DNA from 4 places in the Pseudoalteromonas sp. NEC-BIFX-2020_002 genome. Region 4 is predicted to be linked to each of the others. Evidence: predicted binding sites of a transcription regulator. Region 4 holds the regulator's gene; each other region holds the start of a gene.
The links. The regulator ArgR, encoded in region 4, controls arginine synthesis, uptake and breakdown. The targets are predictions, from matches to a motif close to ANTGAATANNTATTCANT.

Region 1 (4,223 bases), on a different contig from region 4:
AAGAAAAAACTACAATGACTCACCTCCTTGAATGAGAGTTTATCTTATTCTCTTTTACTTAACTGACAGAGCCGTTTAATGTCTAATGTTTCTACTTGTATTACTTATGATGCGTCGACATCATTAATAATGATGACATTACGAGGGACTGCAAATGCACAGGATGTGATTACTTTTTATCAAATAGCTGAACAATATATTGGCATCTATAAATGTAATAAATTATTGGTAGATGTATCTGAATTAAAACACGATTTTCCTGCAAGTGACTTACTTAGCATTATGCCTGCGATTTCGAGCTGGCTTAAACACTGTTTTATAGCTCGCATTGTTAGTTTTGATGGTTTTATGCATGATTTATTTTTGCAAAAAGCGAAACGTTTTGAAATAACGGCTGAGAATTTTGAGTGTTTTCGTAGTGCAAAGCACTGGCTTGAAAATCAGCCTAGCAATTAGGCCTGTAACATTTTACACTGTGTAGCCATTAAATAAGAATAAATTGTTTATGACTGCATCAACGTCTTCTGTATTAAAAGATTCATTAAATAAAACCACATTTTCATTTGATGAATCGCAGCGCACAGCATTGTTCAATCAAGTTAAAACACAGCATGGATTGCTGTTTGCTGCTGACATTAAAGCGCTTTGCGCTCAATATACAATTACACATGATGAGCTTTTACGTGCATGTTTGCCGGTAGCCTCATTGTTTGCTGTAGCACCGATTTCTCACTTTTTGGTTGGTGCTGTTGTTGTTGGTATTGATTGTGATGATGCTATAAATTTTTACTTTGGTGCTAATGTTGAATTCGCCAAACAACCATTGAGCTTGGTGGTACATGCCGAGCAATCGGCGATAAACAACGCATGGCTTAAAGGTGCACAAACAATTGTGCAAATAGCAATAAGTGATGCACCTTGTGGCTATTGTCGTCAGTTTATGAATGAGCTTGCCGATGCAGAAAAATTTGATATTTTGTTACCTGATCAGCAATTTAAATTAAACCAATTATTACCACATGCATTTGGTCCAAAAGATTTAGGTAATAATTACAGCCTATTTAATCCAGCTCCACAAACGCAGACTTTTGAGGCTAACGCTGATATTGATACTGCGCTTACTAAGCTTGCTTTAACAGCTTATGTCCCTTATACGGCTAATTACTGCGCTGTGAAAATTACAACGTTTGATAATGGCTGCTTCTATGGCTGTTATGCTGAAAATGCAGCCTATAGCCCAAGTTTAGCACCACTACAAAGTGCAATTAGCCAGTTGCATTTAGCGGGCTTAAGTATGAATGACACAACAGTGAAAAGTATTGAGTTGCTACAAACTAAGGGAGTGGAAAATCAGTTACACGTAAGTGAATCAGTACTGGCAAGTTATAGTAACTTACCAGCGTTGATCGCATATAGTTTAGCGCTTATAAAGACCTGTTAAGCAAGAAGTATTTTTGCAGCCTCGATAACCACGGCGACTGATTTCTTCTCGATTTCGCCGTGATCAACATTTGGTATTTCCTGGCGAGTACGGTTCACTAATACACCAGCTACACAAGCCGCTTTTAAACCAAGTGCTGCACACATAGTAAATAAGGTTGCTGATTCCATTTCATAATTCATTACACCTAGTTTTTGCCATTCTTCACAACTACCTTGAAATGCTTTTGGCACATAACCAGAATACGTATCGTAACGTTCTTGGCCTGGGTAAAAGGTATCGCTTGATGCTGTAATACCAATGTGAAAATCAATCCCTAAATTGCCACAGGCATTAACCATTGCTTGAGTTGCAAAAAAATCAGATACAGCAGGGTAGCTAAGAGGAGCAAAGTGTTGACTGGCACCATCTAAACGCACAGATGCTTGGCTAATTAATATGTCCCCTTCATTTATATGTGGTTGGATCGCGCCAGTTGTTCCTATACGCAAGAATGTACCTACACCTAGTTGGGCCAGTTCTTCAACTGCAATAGATGTTGAAGGTCCACCAATACCTGTGGAACAAATTACCACTGAATGGCCATTTAATTGCCCTAAATAAACATGGAACTCACGAGTTTGAGCAAGGCATGTGGGGTTTTCAAGGAACGTTGAAATACGTGCTGCGCGATCTGGATCGCCAGGAACGATTGCTAATGTTGCGCCTTGAAGATCATCGCGAGAGAGTCCTAAGTGAAATACCTTTTCCATAACGGGGCCTTATTATTACTTTTGTTGATAACGTAAGTGGTAACGTTAACTTACAGAGTTATAGTCAATTTAGCATAATTACTACAATACCGAGCACTGTACAGGACGGATGTCCGTTTTATAAAATAATGCTTTATTCAGTGCATTTGAATATTCAAGCACTTAACAATATTGTGATAAACCAGCGGTTGTTGACTTGTATTAGCAGACACTATATCTATCTTAATTAGTACTAAATTTTAATTTATCCGGTGTATGAAAATTTATATAACATATTGTTATATAAATGGTTAATTATTTCTATTGTTTGGTCTATAAAAAACAGTCAGCCTTAAATTTGACCATTCAAAAACAAGATGAATCTTTTATTATATTTATTTTCTGCAGCGCCTTTTGCATAACTACGCAAAAATACCAAGTAAGGAATCGTGATGAGCACACAATGGCACACATTTAAAAGTAAAGTTGAACACTGTTTATGTCCACCGGGTGATGGTGTATTTACGGTCAATACAGCACAAGAAAGAAAAGCAGCACTGCGTAATAAATTGTATGGCCAAACTGATAATGTTGATGTGCTATGGCGTGACTCGTTAATTAATCTACCAGAAAGTGAGCATAAGGCAGTTATGCTTGGAATTAGTTCAGATTGTGGTGGTGGGATTTTGCGTGGAGCAAATTGGGGACCATTGTTTTTGCGTTCAGCATTAATTGATCAGCAGCCTCAAGCTAAATCATTCGATTTAGGTGATGTGCGTGTGATCCCACATTTATTGCATGATAAGTACCTAAATGAAACGACTATTAGTAACTGCCAAAAGGCATTATACGATAACCCAAGCAGTGAATATTATGTCAGCCCATTGTCAATCACTGAAGATGTGTGCGATAGCTTTTACGCAACCTTTACTGATAAAGGAATTTTTGGCATCGGTGGCGATCATTCAATTAGTTACCCGTTAACAAAAGCGTATTTAAAAGCAAAACGCGCGCAAGGTAAACGCACCGCTATTATTCATTTTGATGCCCACACAGATTTACTCGTTGAACGTTTAGGCATTGATTTATGTTTTGGTTCATGGTGTACGCATATTTTAGAATTTTTACCAGCGCCGCATCACCTTATCCAATTTGGTATTCGTTCAAGTGGTAAACCAAAGGAACACTGGGAATCAACGTTTGGTGTTAAACAGCATTGGGCACATGAAATTATTGAACGTGGCGCGCAGGCAATTGCATCGGATGCGATTGCACAGCTAAAAGCAGATAACGTTGATGAGCTTTATGTTAGTTTTGATATTGATGCGCTAGATGAAGAATTTGCTTCAGCGACGGGCACACCAGAAGGCAATGGCTTAACGCCACAACATGCCCTCGATATTTTAGTCGCACTGGCGGATGAATTTCCAATTACAGGTGCTGATATGATGGAGATTGCCCCATTTACAGACAGTTCATTAGTTGGTCAATCAAGCTCAGACACAACGCTTAGGGAAGGTGCTAAAATCTCAGCATTTTTAATTAATGCAATGAATCGTTAAGTTTTATTCGGTACGCATTAAAAAACAGACCCTTTGTGGTCTGTTTTTATTCACATACCCGTAATTTGCCGCTATATTCAACTTATATAAAAGAATGATATAAAAAAAATCTGTGGGGCAACAGTGGCTAAATGGTGTTATTTTTTATTTATAATTATTAGTAATCAATGCGTAGCTAAATTACATGTAGTTACGGAAAACTTCCCGCCTGCCCAATACTTAGATGAAAACGATCGTTTAGTGGGTTATGTTGCCGATAAAGTACGCTTAGTACTTGATCAAGCAAAGATTGATTACACACTTTCAGTTAATAATTGGAGTACCGTATTTAATACAGCCTTAAGAGACCCCCAAACATGTATTTTCTCAGTCGTTCGTTCATCAGAGCGAGAAAACAAGCTTTTTTGGGTCGCTGAAATAGCTGAATTAAAAACATATTTGTATGCACTTGGTTCAAAAAATATTACGATCACTGAGCTCAATGACGCA
Region 2 (4,223 bases), on a different contig from region 4:
TAATATAATACGTGCCGTGAGGCGTTGATTTTGACGGATGTTATCAAGTGGCTCATCAAAACGGACACGGGTGGTGACTTCGCGATTATTAACTTCAGGGGAGATCGCAGAAAGTACACCCATTACAGTTCTAGCGCCGAGCTTTAATTCAACTTGCATCCCTAAACCCAGCTCGTTGGCGTAACTTTCAGGTACTTGTAGTTGAGCTTCAAAATTACTTAAATCAACTAAAGTCATCAGTGCCTGGCTTTGTATAACGGCTGATTTCTCTTGCACTAATAAATTCCCGACAATACCGGTAACCGATGCTTGAATAGATAAGTTATTAACTTTACGCGTTAAATCATCAACGACTAGCTGTTGGCGGTTAACATCACTTTGTGCTGCTTGTAGCTCAAAGGCAAGGGTGTCTTTAGCAAGTAAAGCTTCTTGTTGTGCATGTTTAAATGTTAATTTTGCACGCGCTAACTCATCAACCGCTTTTTCTAAATCAATTTGACTGATAAGGTTTTTTTCAATTGAAAGTTGGGCGCGACGATTTTCTCTATCCGCTGCATTGAGCTCAACTTGAGCCATATCGAGTGTTTTACTTAGGCTGAGTGTTTGACGACGGGCTTCTAAGTGCTTGCGTTGTTGCTCTCCATGTAAGCGTTGCAAAACAGATTGTTGTTGTTTTAATTCGTTAGTTAATTCGGGGCTTTCTAACGTGGCTATAACATCACCTAGTTGTACTTTATCACCTGCTTTAACTTTCAAATCTACAAAACCACGTTCAGGGCTGTATACCTGAGGCGCATTTGCAGCAACTATTTTGCCACTTGCGGCTACGTCTCTTATTAACGTATCAATAATCACAGTTGCTGTATTTACGCGTTTAAGTTCTACAGACACGCTTGCAGAGGTCTGTGCAATAAAAACTTGGCTACACAAAACAATAAATAACAGCAGAGTCAAAACAATGATCAACGGCTTCTTATAGTTAGTTGTAGGTTTTACGCTTACATCTTGTGCGCTGGTATCTTTGATCATTTTTATCCCTTACTTAAAATCAGCATAACTAAATTGGGTTGCTTGCTTTAAAGGCAAAGCCACGAGTGAATGGCTAGGCATGTGATTTTTCAAAAACAGTGATCATGTATGCAACTAAAATCATGGTAACTGGCGAAACTAAAAAAATGCTTAAAATAAACATGGTGCTGTCCATTAACTATCATAAGTTTATTATCCGAAAAGCATGCCAATATTTAGGTGTTTGATTTTATTGTTTATTATTTTTATTTTGTATTTTTTAACTGTCCGCGGACAGTTAAAGTGTCCGCTGCGGACATGTATGCTTTGCGTTGAGGTAAAGAGGGGCGCGGTTAAATTCTTAAACTTGCAGGGTCAATCAGTATTAATTATGCAGTAAAGCTACATTTTATTATTTTTATGCATTAGTTAGCTGCCTTTTATATATAACAATTTGCGTCTAGATTAGAGCCAGCGCTCTACAGGTACGAGTAACGCTGCTCAAGTGTGCAAATTAAATGACAACTATTTAGGCTAAAGCAAATATATCGGTGAATGGATTAGTGAATATTTATTCACTTTTAATGAGGTTTACGTTTACGTAAACTGTACTGTTTTTATTTTGTGATTTTACAACTTGTTAATTATGACACCAGTGTCATAAAAAAATAATGACCAAAATATCGCTAAATGTTAAAAAAAGGCATGAAATAAAAAGATTGTGTTGTGGTGAGAAATATTCAAGAATGTGAATATGTATTCAAAGCACTATTGACTCAATGTACAATTGGCGATAGTTTTGACTGTCTGCTAGCAAACCGTCGAGAAGGTCATTCATAGCTAGCTGTTGTAGCAAGGGGAGGGGTCTATGTTATACGACTCAAAATTAGAAAAAGATAATTGTGGCTTTGGCTTAATAGCCCAAGTTAATGGTCAGGCAAGTCATCGCTTAATTCGTACAGCGATCACGGGTTTAGACCGTATGGAACACCGTGGTGGTATATCAGCCGACGGTAAAACAGGCGATGGCTGTGGTTTATTATTACAAAAACCAGACAGTTTCTTCCGCGCTATTGCCGCTGAAAAAAATTGGCACCTGGGTAAAAATTATGCTGTAGGTATGATTTTCCTAAATTCAGATCCAGTACTTGCGCAAGCTGCTAAAGATATATTGAGTGAAGAACTCGAAAAAGAAACCCTCAATATTCAAGGTTGGCGTGTAGTACCAACTGATGAGTCATGCTTAGGGCCTATTGCAATCAAGCAGCTACCAAAGTTTGAGCAAATCTTTGTAAGTGCACCAGAAGGTTGGCGTCCTAAAGATTTAGAGCGCCGTTTGTATGTTGCGCGTCGTCGTGCTGAAAAGCGTTTAAGCGAAGACGACGGTTTTTATATTGCCAGCTTGTCAGGCTTAGTGACTATCTACAAAGGCCTAATGATGCCGGTGGATTTGCCTAATTTTTATTTAGATTTGGCAGATATTCGCATGACTAGTGCGATTTGTGTTTTTCACCAACGTTTTTCAACAAATACACAGCCACGTTGGCCATTAGCACAGCCATTTCGCTATTTAGCGCACAATGGTGAAATTAATACCATTCAAGGTAACCGCCAATGGGCACGTGCACGTTCATATAAGTTCTCATCGCCACTGATCCCAGATTTACAATCAGCAGCACCGTTTGTAAACGAAACGGGTTCAGATTCATCAAGCTTAGATAACATGCTTGAGCTGTTTTTAGCGGGCGGCATGGATTTGTTCCGTGCTATGCGTATGCTTGTGCCACCGGCATGGCAAAAAAACCGTGCAATGGATGATGACTTACGGGCATTTTATGACTTTAACTCAATGCACATGGAACCATGGGATGGCCCAGCGGGTATTGTAATGTCTGATGGTCGTTTTGCTGCGTGTAACTTGGATCGTAATGGTCTGCGCCCTGCGCGTTATGTGATCACCCAAGATGGTTTTATCACACTTGCCTCTGAAGTGGGTATTTGGGATTACACCGCCGATGAAGTGGTTGAGAAAGGCCGAGTCGGTCCAGGTGAGTTACTCGTAATAGATACTCAGCAGGGGAAAATTTGGCATTCTGATGAAATTGATCAGGATTTAAAATCTCGCCATCCATACAAAGCTTGGCTTGAAGAAAACGTTAAGCGTTTAACCCCGTTTGAGCAATTATCAGAACAAGATGCAGGAAATCGTTCATTTGATGACGAAACCTTGGCCAAATATCAAAAAATGTTTGGCTACACCAATGAAGAGCTTGATAGCGTTATTCGCGTGATGGGTGAAATTGGTCAAGAAGCAACGGGTTCTATGGGGGACGACACGCCATTTGCAGTGCTCTCTGAAGGTAACCGTTCTTTATTTGATTACTTCCGCCAGAAGTTTGCACAAGTTACAAATCCACCAATTGATCCACTGCGTGAAAATCACGTAATGTCGTTGGCAACGTGCATCGGTAGTGAGCAAAACGTATTTAATGAGACCACAGGTCACGCTAAGCGATTGCAGTTTGATACACCTATTTTGATGTATGCAGACATGCAACAATTACTCAGCGCCGATCAAGCGCACTACAGTTATTGCAAAATAGACATTACCTACAACAAAGATGAAAATCTGGGCGATGCGGTAGTTCGTATTTGTGATGAAGCACAAGAAAAAGCGGCTGCTGGCTGTGTCATGTTGTTTTTAAGTGACCGTAATTTTGATGAGAATCAATTACCAATTCCTGCGGCTATGGCGGTTGGTGCGGTGCAAAAGCGTCTTGTTGATAACAATTTACGTTGTGAATCAAACATCATTATTGAAACCGGCAGTGTGCGCGACGCACATCAGTTTGCGGTATTACTTGGTTTTGGTGCAACGGCTATTTACCCATACTTAGCGTATGAATCACTGGTTGCGATGAGCGACAATAAAGTGATTAATAAAAGCTATTGTCAGGTTACTTTGGCGTATCGTAATGCGATCAACAAAGGCCTGTACAAGATCATGTCAAAAATGGGTATTAGTACCGTGGCATCGTATCGTTGTTCAATGTTATTTGAAGCAGTAGGCTTATCAGACAGTATTGTTGAGACGTGTTTCCACGGTGTAGCAAGTCGTATTAAAGGTGCCTGCTTTACTGACTTTGACGATGACCAACGCAAACTGCATACCTTAGCAATGAGCAAACGTAAATTATTAAGCCACGGCGGCTTAT
Region 3 (4,223 bases), on a different contig from region 4:
TTGGGGCCGCAGGTATTGCTTCGAATGCATCAGGGTTGTTACGGTTTTTAATGAATTTCAAACCAATTTGTGGAAATAATGCATACGTTAGCACGTCGTCTATTTGCTCATCAGCAAGTATTAAACCTTGCTCTTGTGCTTCTTTTAATAACTCAGCTTGCAGCGTCTCAAGTTCTGGTTTTAATAAATCAGCAGGACGACAAGTAATAACGTCTGCACCATCAAGCACGCGCTCTTGTAGCTCTTTATTCATTGGCGCTGGTGTTGCTCCGTACTCACCTTTTAATACACCTGCCGTTTCTTTAGTGATTGTTTTATAACGCTCACCTGTCAGTACATTTAAAACAGCTTGTGTGCCTACAATTTGCGAGGTAGGTGTCACTAAAGGCAAGAAACCTAAATCTTCACGAACGCGTGGTATTTCAAGCAACACTTGATCAAGTTTATCTGCTGCGCCTTGTTCTTTAAGTTGATTTTCCATGTTAGTTAACATGCCGCCAGGCACTTGCGCTAATAATATACGACCATCAACACCTTTTAAACTGCCTTCAAATGCAGCATACTTTTTACGTACATCACGGAAGTAAGCGGCAATCTCTTCGAGCTGATTCAAATCAAGTTCAGTATCGCGCTCAGTTCCTTCAACTATAGAAACAATGGTCTCTGTTGCACTGTGTCCATAAGTCATACTCATTGAGGAAATAGCGGTATCAAGCATATCGATGCCAGCATCAATCGCTTTTTGATAGGTTGCTGTACTTAAACCTGTTGTTGCATGACATTGCATTGCAATTGGTATAGAAACCGTTTCTTTTAAACCTTTAATCAACTTTTCAGCATCATATGGTTTAAGTAAACCTGCCATATCTTTGATACAAATTGAATGACAACCAAGATCTTCAAGCTGTTTTGCAAGTGTTAGCCACATCTCCAGTGTATGGACTGGGCTTACTGTGTATGAAATTGTACCTTGTGCATGGGCACCAACTTTGATTGCGGCTTTGATTGCCGTTTCTAAATTACGCACGTCATTCATTGCATCAAAAATACGAAAGACATCTACACCATTTTTATGTGCACGCTCAACAAATTTTTCTACCACATCATCAGCATAATGACGGTAACCTAAAAGATTTTGACCACGTAACAGCATTTGTTGCTTTGTATTCGGCATTGCTTTTTTAAGGGCGCGAATACGCTCCCATGGATCTTCTCCTAAATAGCGAATACACGAATCAAATGTTGCACCGCCCCATGATTCGATCGACCAATAACCTGCATCATCAAGTTTTTCAGCAATAGGTAACATGTCATCTAAACGCATACGCGTTGCTAATAATGATTGATGAGCATCACGAAGTACCAGTTCTGTTAGTTTTAATTTAGCCATAAGTCACCCCTTATAATTTTTGTTTATTTTTGTACTGAGCGATGGCAGCACTAATTGCGGCAATGTGTGCATCTGGCACACCTTGCGCTTTGATTGATGGCGCACGAGCTGGTACATCTATAGGTTGCTCAAAACGACTCGCCACCTTAGACATTAATACAATTGCTGAAATCAACAATGAAAGAAAAACAAAAACGCCCACCATGCCTGTTGCCATCAAATTTGCTGCTGTCGCTAGTAACTCACCTATATTCATACTCTGCCCCTTTATATATTCAATACCTGATAGTTAACAAAGCAACAAAAGCAGGTAAAAAACCACTTTATATAAATAACTATGCAACAATCATATCAAAGTAATTAACCATTTCCAACACTTTGTAAATTGGTAAAACCAATTAATATAAAGCTAACATACCCACATTAAATTTAACACCCGACAAATCGCTATTATTTTTCAAGATATAGATGATAAAAATAGCGAATATAGCCAAAACTTATAAGCTATAGAATGCAAAGCTCCATCCCTATTTATGCAGTCTCTATATTTGATAATATTTCTTTTCTAAAAACCACTTAAATTAATTGGTCTTACCAATAGTGTGGTGATTTTACATTCCTTTTTTTACTTAAGAACAAGTTACACATAAAGCGTGTAAATATTTCCTATGAAACTGTTCCCTATAACGAATGAAAAAGTAAATAGCTGATTTTAAAGGACTTTAATATTGGCATGTAAATGGCATTATCTAATATGTACAAATTAACCAAGGAGAAAACAATGTTACGCTGGACAATTACATTTTTAGTTATTGCACTTATTGCTGCAGTGTTAGGTTTTGGTGGCATCGCAGGTGCCGCAGCAGGAATTGCTAAGATTATATTTTTTATCTTTTTAGTATTGTTAGTTATCTCTCTTGTATCAGGCGCACTACGTGGCAACGTGCCCAAGTAGCTGAGACAAAGTAACGCAACAGTATTACCACTATATTTATTTACAAGGAATTACATTATGAAATCTACAACAGTAAAAACAGCCGTTATCGCCCTTTTCGCTAGTTTTTTTATTATGGGTTGTGAAGACAATCACGCAGAAGAAGCAGGTGAGCGCATAGATGAAGCTGTAACCGATGTACAAAACAAAGTCGAAGACGCCTGTGAAAAAGTAAAAGAAGGTGTAAATGCTGAAGAAACAAACTGCTAATAAAGTAAGTTTAAAAAAACGACTCTTTTGAGTCGTTTTTTTTATTAGACTGAATTCAAACTTTAAGCCCGTGCTTCAAGCATTAGTCGCTTCATGTCACGTACTGCTTTATCTAAACCATCAATGGCTGCACGCGCAACAATTGCGTGGCCAATATTTAACTCGTAAATCTCTTCCATCGCGGCAATCGGCTTCACGTTGTGATAATGAAGGCCATGCCCTGCATTGACGATTAGCCCTAAACCTGCCGCATATTTCACACCTTGTCGAATATGTTCAAGCTCTTTGCCCATCTCTGCGTCAGTTTGCGCATCTGCATAAGCGCCAGTATGTATTTCAACGTAAGGAGCATTACATGCTTTAGCGGCATCTAATTGCGCTTTATCTGCGTCAATAAATAATGAAACTTTAATTCCTGCATCACTCAGCTTTGCAGTTGCGGCTTTAATTTTATCTAAGTTACCCACAACATCTAAGCCACCTTCGGTAGTTAACTCTTCCCGTTTCTCTGGTACTAAGCAAACGTAAGCCGGTTTTACATCCAACGCAATATCAATCATTTCATCAGTAACAGCTATTTCAAGGTTCATACGCGTTTGAATTGTTTTAGCCATCACATATACGTCACGATCTTGAATATGACGGCGATCTTCACGCAAATGAATGGTGATCCCATCAGCACCAGCATGCTCCGCAACACTTGCCGCATGAGCTGGATCCGGGTAACTAGTACCGCGGGCTTGGCGTAAAGTAGCAATATGATCAACGTTTATACCCAAAAGAATATCTTTCATTTTTTTACCTGTAAAATAACGGTTAAAAATACCGTACTAAGATTGCGGTTTAAAAAGCTCTCTACTTTTTAATGGTTTTTTACCCAGTAAGGGTTTCATTAAATGACGACTTAATTGTTTTGCCATATATAACACATCCGGCGCACTAAAGTCATGAGCAGCAATCGCATTTAATTGCGCCCCTAAAAAGCCACTGCCATGATTTTCCTGTGCAACAAAGCCATATTCAGCAAAATAACTATACGTTTGTTTTGAGGTGATTGGATCGCCTGCGGCATCAAAACTAAAATCAACGCCATAACCCAAAAGCTCTAGTAACTGAAATTCATAAGAGCGTAATACAGCTTGCAAATTAGGGTGCTTATTTAGCTGCTGTAAGTGAGTTCGATAAAGCTCATAGGCATGATCAATGGGCTCATTGATTGGCACAATCCGATTTGTTAACTCATTTAAGTAGAAGCCGCAGTAAAGCTGATCGCCTACTAAAGGGGATTGCGTACCATGCAATTCGAAACGTTGAATGTATTTAAGATCATTTTTACCCGTATAGTTTACGAGTAATGCTTGGAAAGGTTGCAGCTGCGCTTTATGTTTGGTTGACTGGCGACCACTTATGCGAGCAAGCATTCGTAGTTGTCCAACGCCTTCTACCAGCATATCAAGCATTACTTGCGAGTCACTAAAAGGACGCCGATGTAATAAATATGCTGTGTAGAAGTCGCTATCCATAACGGTAACTTAAGTGATTAATCTTCACCGTAACCTAAGCTGCGAAGTGCACGCTCATCGTCAGCCCAACCTGATTTAACTTTCACCCAAAGCTCTAAAAATACTT
Region 4 (4,223 bases):
AACGAACGTGATTGCTGAAGGTGAAGTGCTGCAATTAATGAACTGCAATGACCCTGACACCACTGAAGACAGTTATATGCAGGTTATTTACTCTAAGACAGCTAAGTTATTCGAAGCTGCTACAGGGCTTGCTGCAGTCATTACTGAACAAAATGAAAAAACACTTAAAGCACTCAATTTATACGGGATGCATTTAGGTACTGCTTTTCAATTGGTTGATGATGTACTTGATTACAATGCAGATGCAGATCAGTTAGGTAAAAACATTGGTGATGATTTAGCTGAAGGTAAACCAACCCTGCCACTTATCTATGCTATGCAACAAGGTAATGCTGAACAGGTTCAGCTAATTCGTGATGCAATTGAGCACAGTAATGGTATGGAGCACTTAGACGCAATACTCAATACGCTAAATGAAACAAATGCACTCGAGTTCACCATGAATAAAGCAAACGAAGAAGCAGATAAAGCCATTGCTTGTTTATCTGTGTTAGCTGATTCGCCTTATAAAGAAGCCTTAGTTAGCCTAGCCCGTATTGCTGTTGATCGTAGTCACTAAAATTAACAATTTGATTTCGAGCACAAAAAAGCCTGCAATTGCAGGCTTTTTTATTACCGCCAACAGCTGGCGATATAAGCAAGGTTAAGCGTTGATGAAATCAACACCTTCTTGGATGTCTTTTTTCAGCGTATCAAGCATATCGTTTTTAGCTTGTAACTCAAACGCGCTTAGTTCGCCGTAAGAAAGAATCTCTTCTACGCCATTTTTACCTAAACGTACTGGATGAGCGAAGTATTCTGCATCGCCATTTTCAACTGCAACGTATGCATAATCTACAACGTCTTCACCTTGTAGGCCTTTAACTAAAGACATACAAAAACGTGCTGCAGCAGCACCCATTGATAATGTAGCAGAACCACCGCCAGCTTTAGCATTTACTACTTCAGTACCTGCATTTTGGATACGTGGAGTAAGTGCTGCAACTTCTTCATCAGTAAAGCTAACACCTTCAACTTGAGATAAAAGAGGAAGAATAGTTGTGCCTGAGTGACCACCAATTACTGGTACTTTCACAGTTGCAACATCAACACCTTTAAGCTCAGCTACGAACGCTTCAGAACGGATCACATCTAAAGTAGTGATACCGAAAACACGCTTAGCATCGTAAGTACCTGCTTTTTTGAAAACTTCAGCAACAATTGGCACAGTGCCATTTACTGGGTTTGTAATAATACCCACAAGTGCAGTAGGACAATTAGCAACGATACCTTCTGCTAATGTTTTGATGATACCCGCATTTACGTTGAATAAATCAGCACGGTCCATACCAGGCTTACGTGGCATACCCGCAGGGATAAGCACGATATCACAACCCGTTAACGCTTGGTCAAGTGCGTCAGCACCAAAACCAGCAACTTTAACATCTGTTGGGATGTGAGAAAGGTCAACAGCAACACCAGGAACAACTGGAGCAACATCATAAAGTGATAATTCAGAACCAGCTGGTAAACCTGTTTTTAATAATAAAGACAACGCTTGGCCGATACCGCCTGCAGCACCTAATACAGCAACTTTCATTGGAATTCTCCGTAATTTGAGATAGGGAAATATTTGTGGCTCTAAAGATAATGAAATTAATGCCTAAAGACAAATTTATCCTGCTTATTTTGCATATAATTTCGACCATAGTTGTAAACTTTCTTGTTTACAAAGCGCATACGACAAACAACTACTGCATAAATATTCATTTTTGTGTAGAATTTAGCTCATCAAATAACAAGAGCAGAACAGCAACATGCAACCACATGATAAACAAGAAGCACTGGTGAAAGCCTTTAAATCACTTTTAAAAGAAGAGAATTTTGGTTCTCAAGGCGAAATCGTAGACGCTCTAAAAGAGCAAGGTTTTGATAATATCAGCCAGAGTAAAGTATCGCGCATGTTGAGTAAATTTGGCGCCGTACGCACACGTAATGCAAAACAAGAGATGGTATATTGCCTACCCGCTGAAATGGGTGTACCTACAGCAAAAAGCCCATTGCGCCAATTAGTGATTGATATTATGCATAATGAGATGATGATCATTATTCGCACCAGCCCAGGTGCTGCACAATTAATTGCTCGCTTACTCGATTCATTAGGTAAAGCAGATGGTGTTTTGGGTACAATTGCCGGAGACGACACTATTTTTATTGCCCCAGCTAAAATTTCAGAAATTGATGTAACCCTTGAGCGTGTTCGTCTTTTATTTGATACGGTTTAAAGCTGCTTTAAAAAGTTAATTGACGGGGCAAAGAATGCCGACCCCATATCAGCTTGTGTAAAATCAAGCCAATGGTCATAGCATTCGCCCTGCCCTAAACGGCTACGTAACACCTGCTCGAACACCGAGCCAAATGCGCCGCAGCTTATTGCTAATACACCTTGCTCATTTACATCACCGTAAGGCATGCTTTGATTGAGAAGCAACGCTTGACCTTGCTCGTCTTTAAGTTCAGTTCGTACTGCATGACTGGTTTCTAACGGTGGTATGATCAGCGTGTTATCTAATCGCGTACGCCCCATTATTTGCTCTTGCTCATGTAATGATAGATGCTGCCATACACTCAAATCATGCTTATAACGCTGCACATGGATATAACTACCTTGATCTTCAAAGTGCCCCGGCCTGCTAACTAAAGCCGTGATTCGCTTTTGACGACCATGGGGGGTATCCCCCCCGAGTATAAAACCATTAAAGTCGCGCCCATCTAAAAAGCGAAAATTACGTACTTGCTCAACAAGCTCAACATCAGGGGCAAACAATTTAAGTATTTGTAATGCGAACAAATGGTTTACGTCTTCTCTATCTGAACGAATTTGTACAAATAAATCGAACGGCTGTGCCCCCATAACATGATCATTATGCGTAATATTAGGAAAGCTTTGTAGTTGGCTTGGAATGAACTCAGGTAAAACATGTGGCCAATACTGCGCGCCTACAGCTACAAGGCTTGAGAGCATAGATTCTGAAAATTGATCAGCGAACTCGTCTTGAATCACACTGACTCGCTTTAATTTTTTACGCAATGACTCGTCATGACCATCAAATACATTAAAAAATAAATGCAAACCGTGTAGGTTTGCCTCAGCACAAATCCCCGATTGCGCTTGCGCCATGGTATTTCCTTAACTCAAAGTCTCATACACGGCGCTTTTGCTTTAAAATAAAAAGTCACTACTCTAACTAGCGAAAAAGTTTACCGTGTGCGGTTTTATTTTTATTGTAACCTGATCATTCTCTTTAAATGACTGGTCTAATTGAGCTGCAACTTCTATTTCTTGCTGTGCAATCATTACTTTATAAACATAATGGGAGCCAATAAAGCGACTATTGATAATAGTTACTGTATTAATACCCTCCTCACCTATTGAAACCGCGGTTAATAAAAGGTGATGTGGGCGAATATATATCTGACCTAGTTGAGCCTGAGAACCTCGTGCAGCAAATGATTCAACACGCCCGTATGCAGTATTATATTCAGTTGCCGTTAATGCTTCTGCGTCCAAGTATATGCCTTGACCTAGAAACTCTGCAACCACCTTTGAACTCGGAGAGCTAAAAAGTTGCTCAGCGGTGCCCTGTTGAGCAATTTTTCCGCGATGCATCACCGCCAAAGTGTCAGAGAATGCAAATGCTTCCTCTTTTGAGTGTGTAACAAATACTGCAGACACGCGCTGCGCTTTAATAATACGACGGATATCAGCAATTAATTCAAATCGTACTTGGGTATCAATATTTGAAAATGGTTCATCTAATAATAATAAACTAGGTTTATAAGCGAGTGCCCTCGCAATCGCGACTCGCTGCTGCTGGCCGCCAGACAATTGGTGTGGAAAACGTTTAGCACAACCAATTAAATGCACCAATTCAAGCATTTCATCAACACGTTGCTGCTTTTGTGCTTTTGGCATTTTAGCTAACCCAAATGCAATATTATCAGCCACTGTTAAATGTGGGAACAATGCATAATCTTGAAACATCATACCGATATTACGATACTCTGGCGCCAAAAATAACTGCTCATCACTTACCAACTTACCATCAATAAAGACTTTACCTTGCTTGGCTTCTATTAACCCTGCTATTGCTTTTAATGTCGTGGTCTTTCCACAACCACTTGCACCAAGCAAACAAACGATCTCATCTTTGGCGACAGTTAAATCTAGATTTTCAATCACT

Region 1: the regulator ArgR is predicted to act here: its motif matches at 2,586-2,603, upstream of HJP15_RS09640 (arginase family protein).
Region 2: the regulator ArgR is predicted to act here: its motif matches at 1,756-1,773, upstream of gltB (glutamate synthase large subunit).
Region 3: the regulator ArgR is predicted to act here: its motif matches at 1,717-1,734, upstream of HJP15_RS17265 (OadG family protein).

What each region holds. Positions count from the first base shown of each region.
Region 1 covers NZ_JABEPJ010000007.1:52,605-56,827, reverse strand. The annotation lists gene HJP15_RS09655 (hypothetical protein) at 79-456, shown strand; gene cdd (cytidine deaminase) at 506-1,441, shown strand; gene udp (uridine phosphorylase) at 1,438-2,193, opposite strand; gene HJP15_RS09640 (arginase family protein) at 2,625-3,734, shown strand; gene HJP15_RS09635 (transporter substrate-binding domain-containing protein) at 3,858-4,223, shown strand, end outside.
Region 2 covers NZ_JABEPJ010000024.1:50,636-54,858, forward strand. The annotation lists gene HJP15_RS19735 (efflux RND transporter periplasmic adaptor subunit) at 1-1,029, opposite strand, end outside; gene gltB (glutamate synthase large subunit) at 1,877-4,223, shown strand, end outside.
Region 3 covers NZ_JABEPJ010000018.1:21,309-25,531, forward strand. The annotation lists gene oadA (sodium-extruding oxaloacetate decarboxylase subunit alpha) at 1-1,390, opposite strand, end outside; gene HJP15_RS17265 (OadG family protein) at 1,401-1,646, opposite strand; gene HJP15_RS17270 (DUF1328 domain-containing protein) at 2,172-2,345, shown strand; gene HJP15_RS17275 (hypothetical protein) at 2,403-2,594, shown strand; gene pdxJ (pyridoxine 5'-phosphate synthase) at 2,657-3,388, opposite strand; gene recO (DNA repair protein RecO) at 3,425-4,117, opposite strand; gene era (GTPase Era) at 4,135-4,223, opposite strand, start outside.
Region 4 covers NZ_JABEPJ010000008.1:19,336-23,558, reverse strand. The annotation lists gene ispB (octaprenyl diphosphate synthase) at 1-559, shown strand, start outside; gene mdh (malate dehydrogenase) at 644-1,579, opposite strand; gene argR (transcriptional regulator ArgR) at 1,797-2,264, shown strand; gene HJP15_RS10515 (Dyp-type peroxidase) at 2,261-3,160, opposite strand; gene HJP15_RS10510 (ABC transporter ATP-binding protein) at 3,224-4,223, opposite strand, start outside.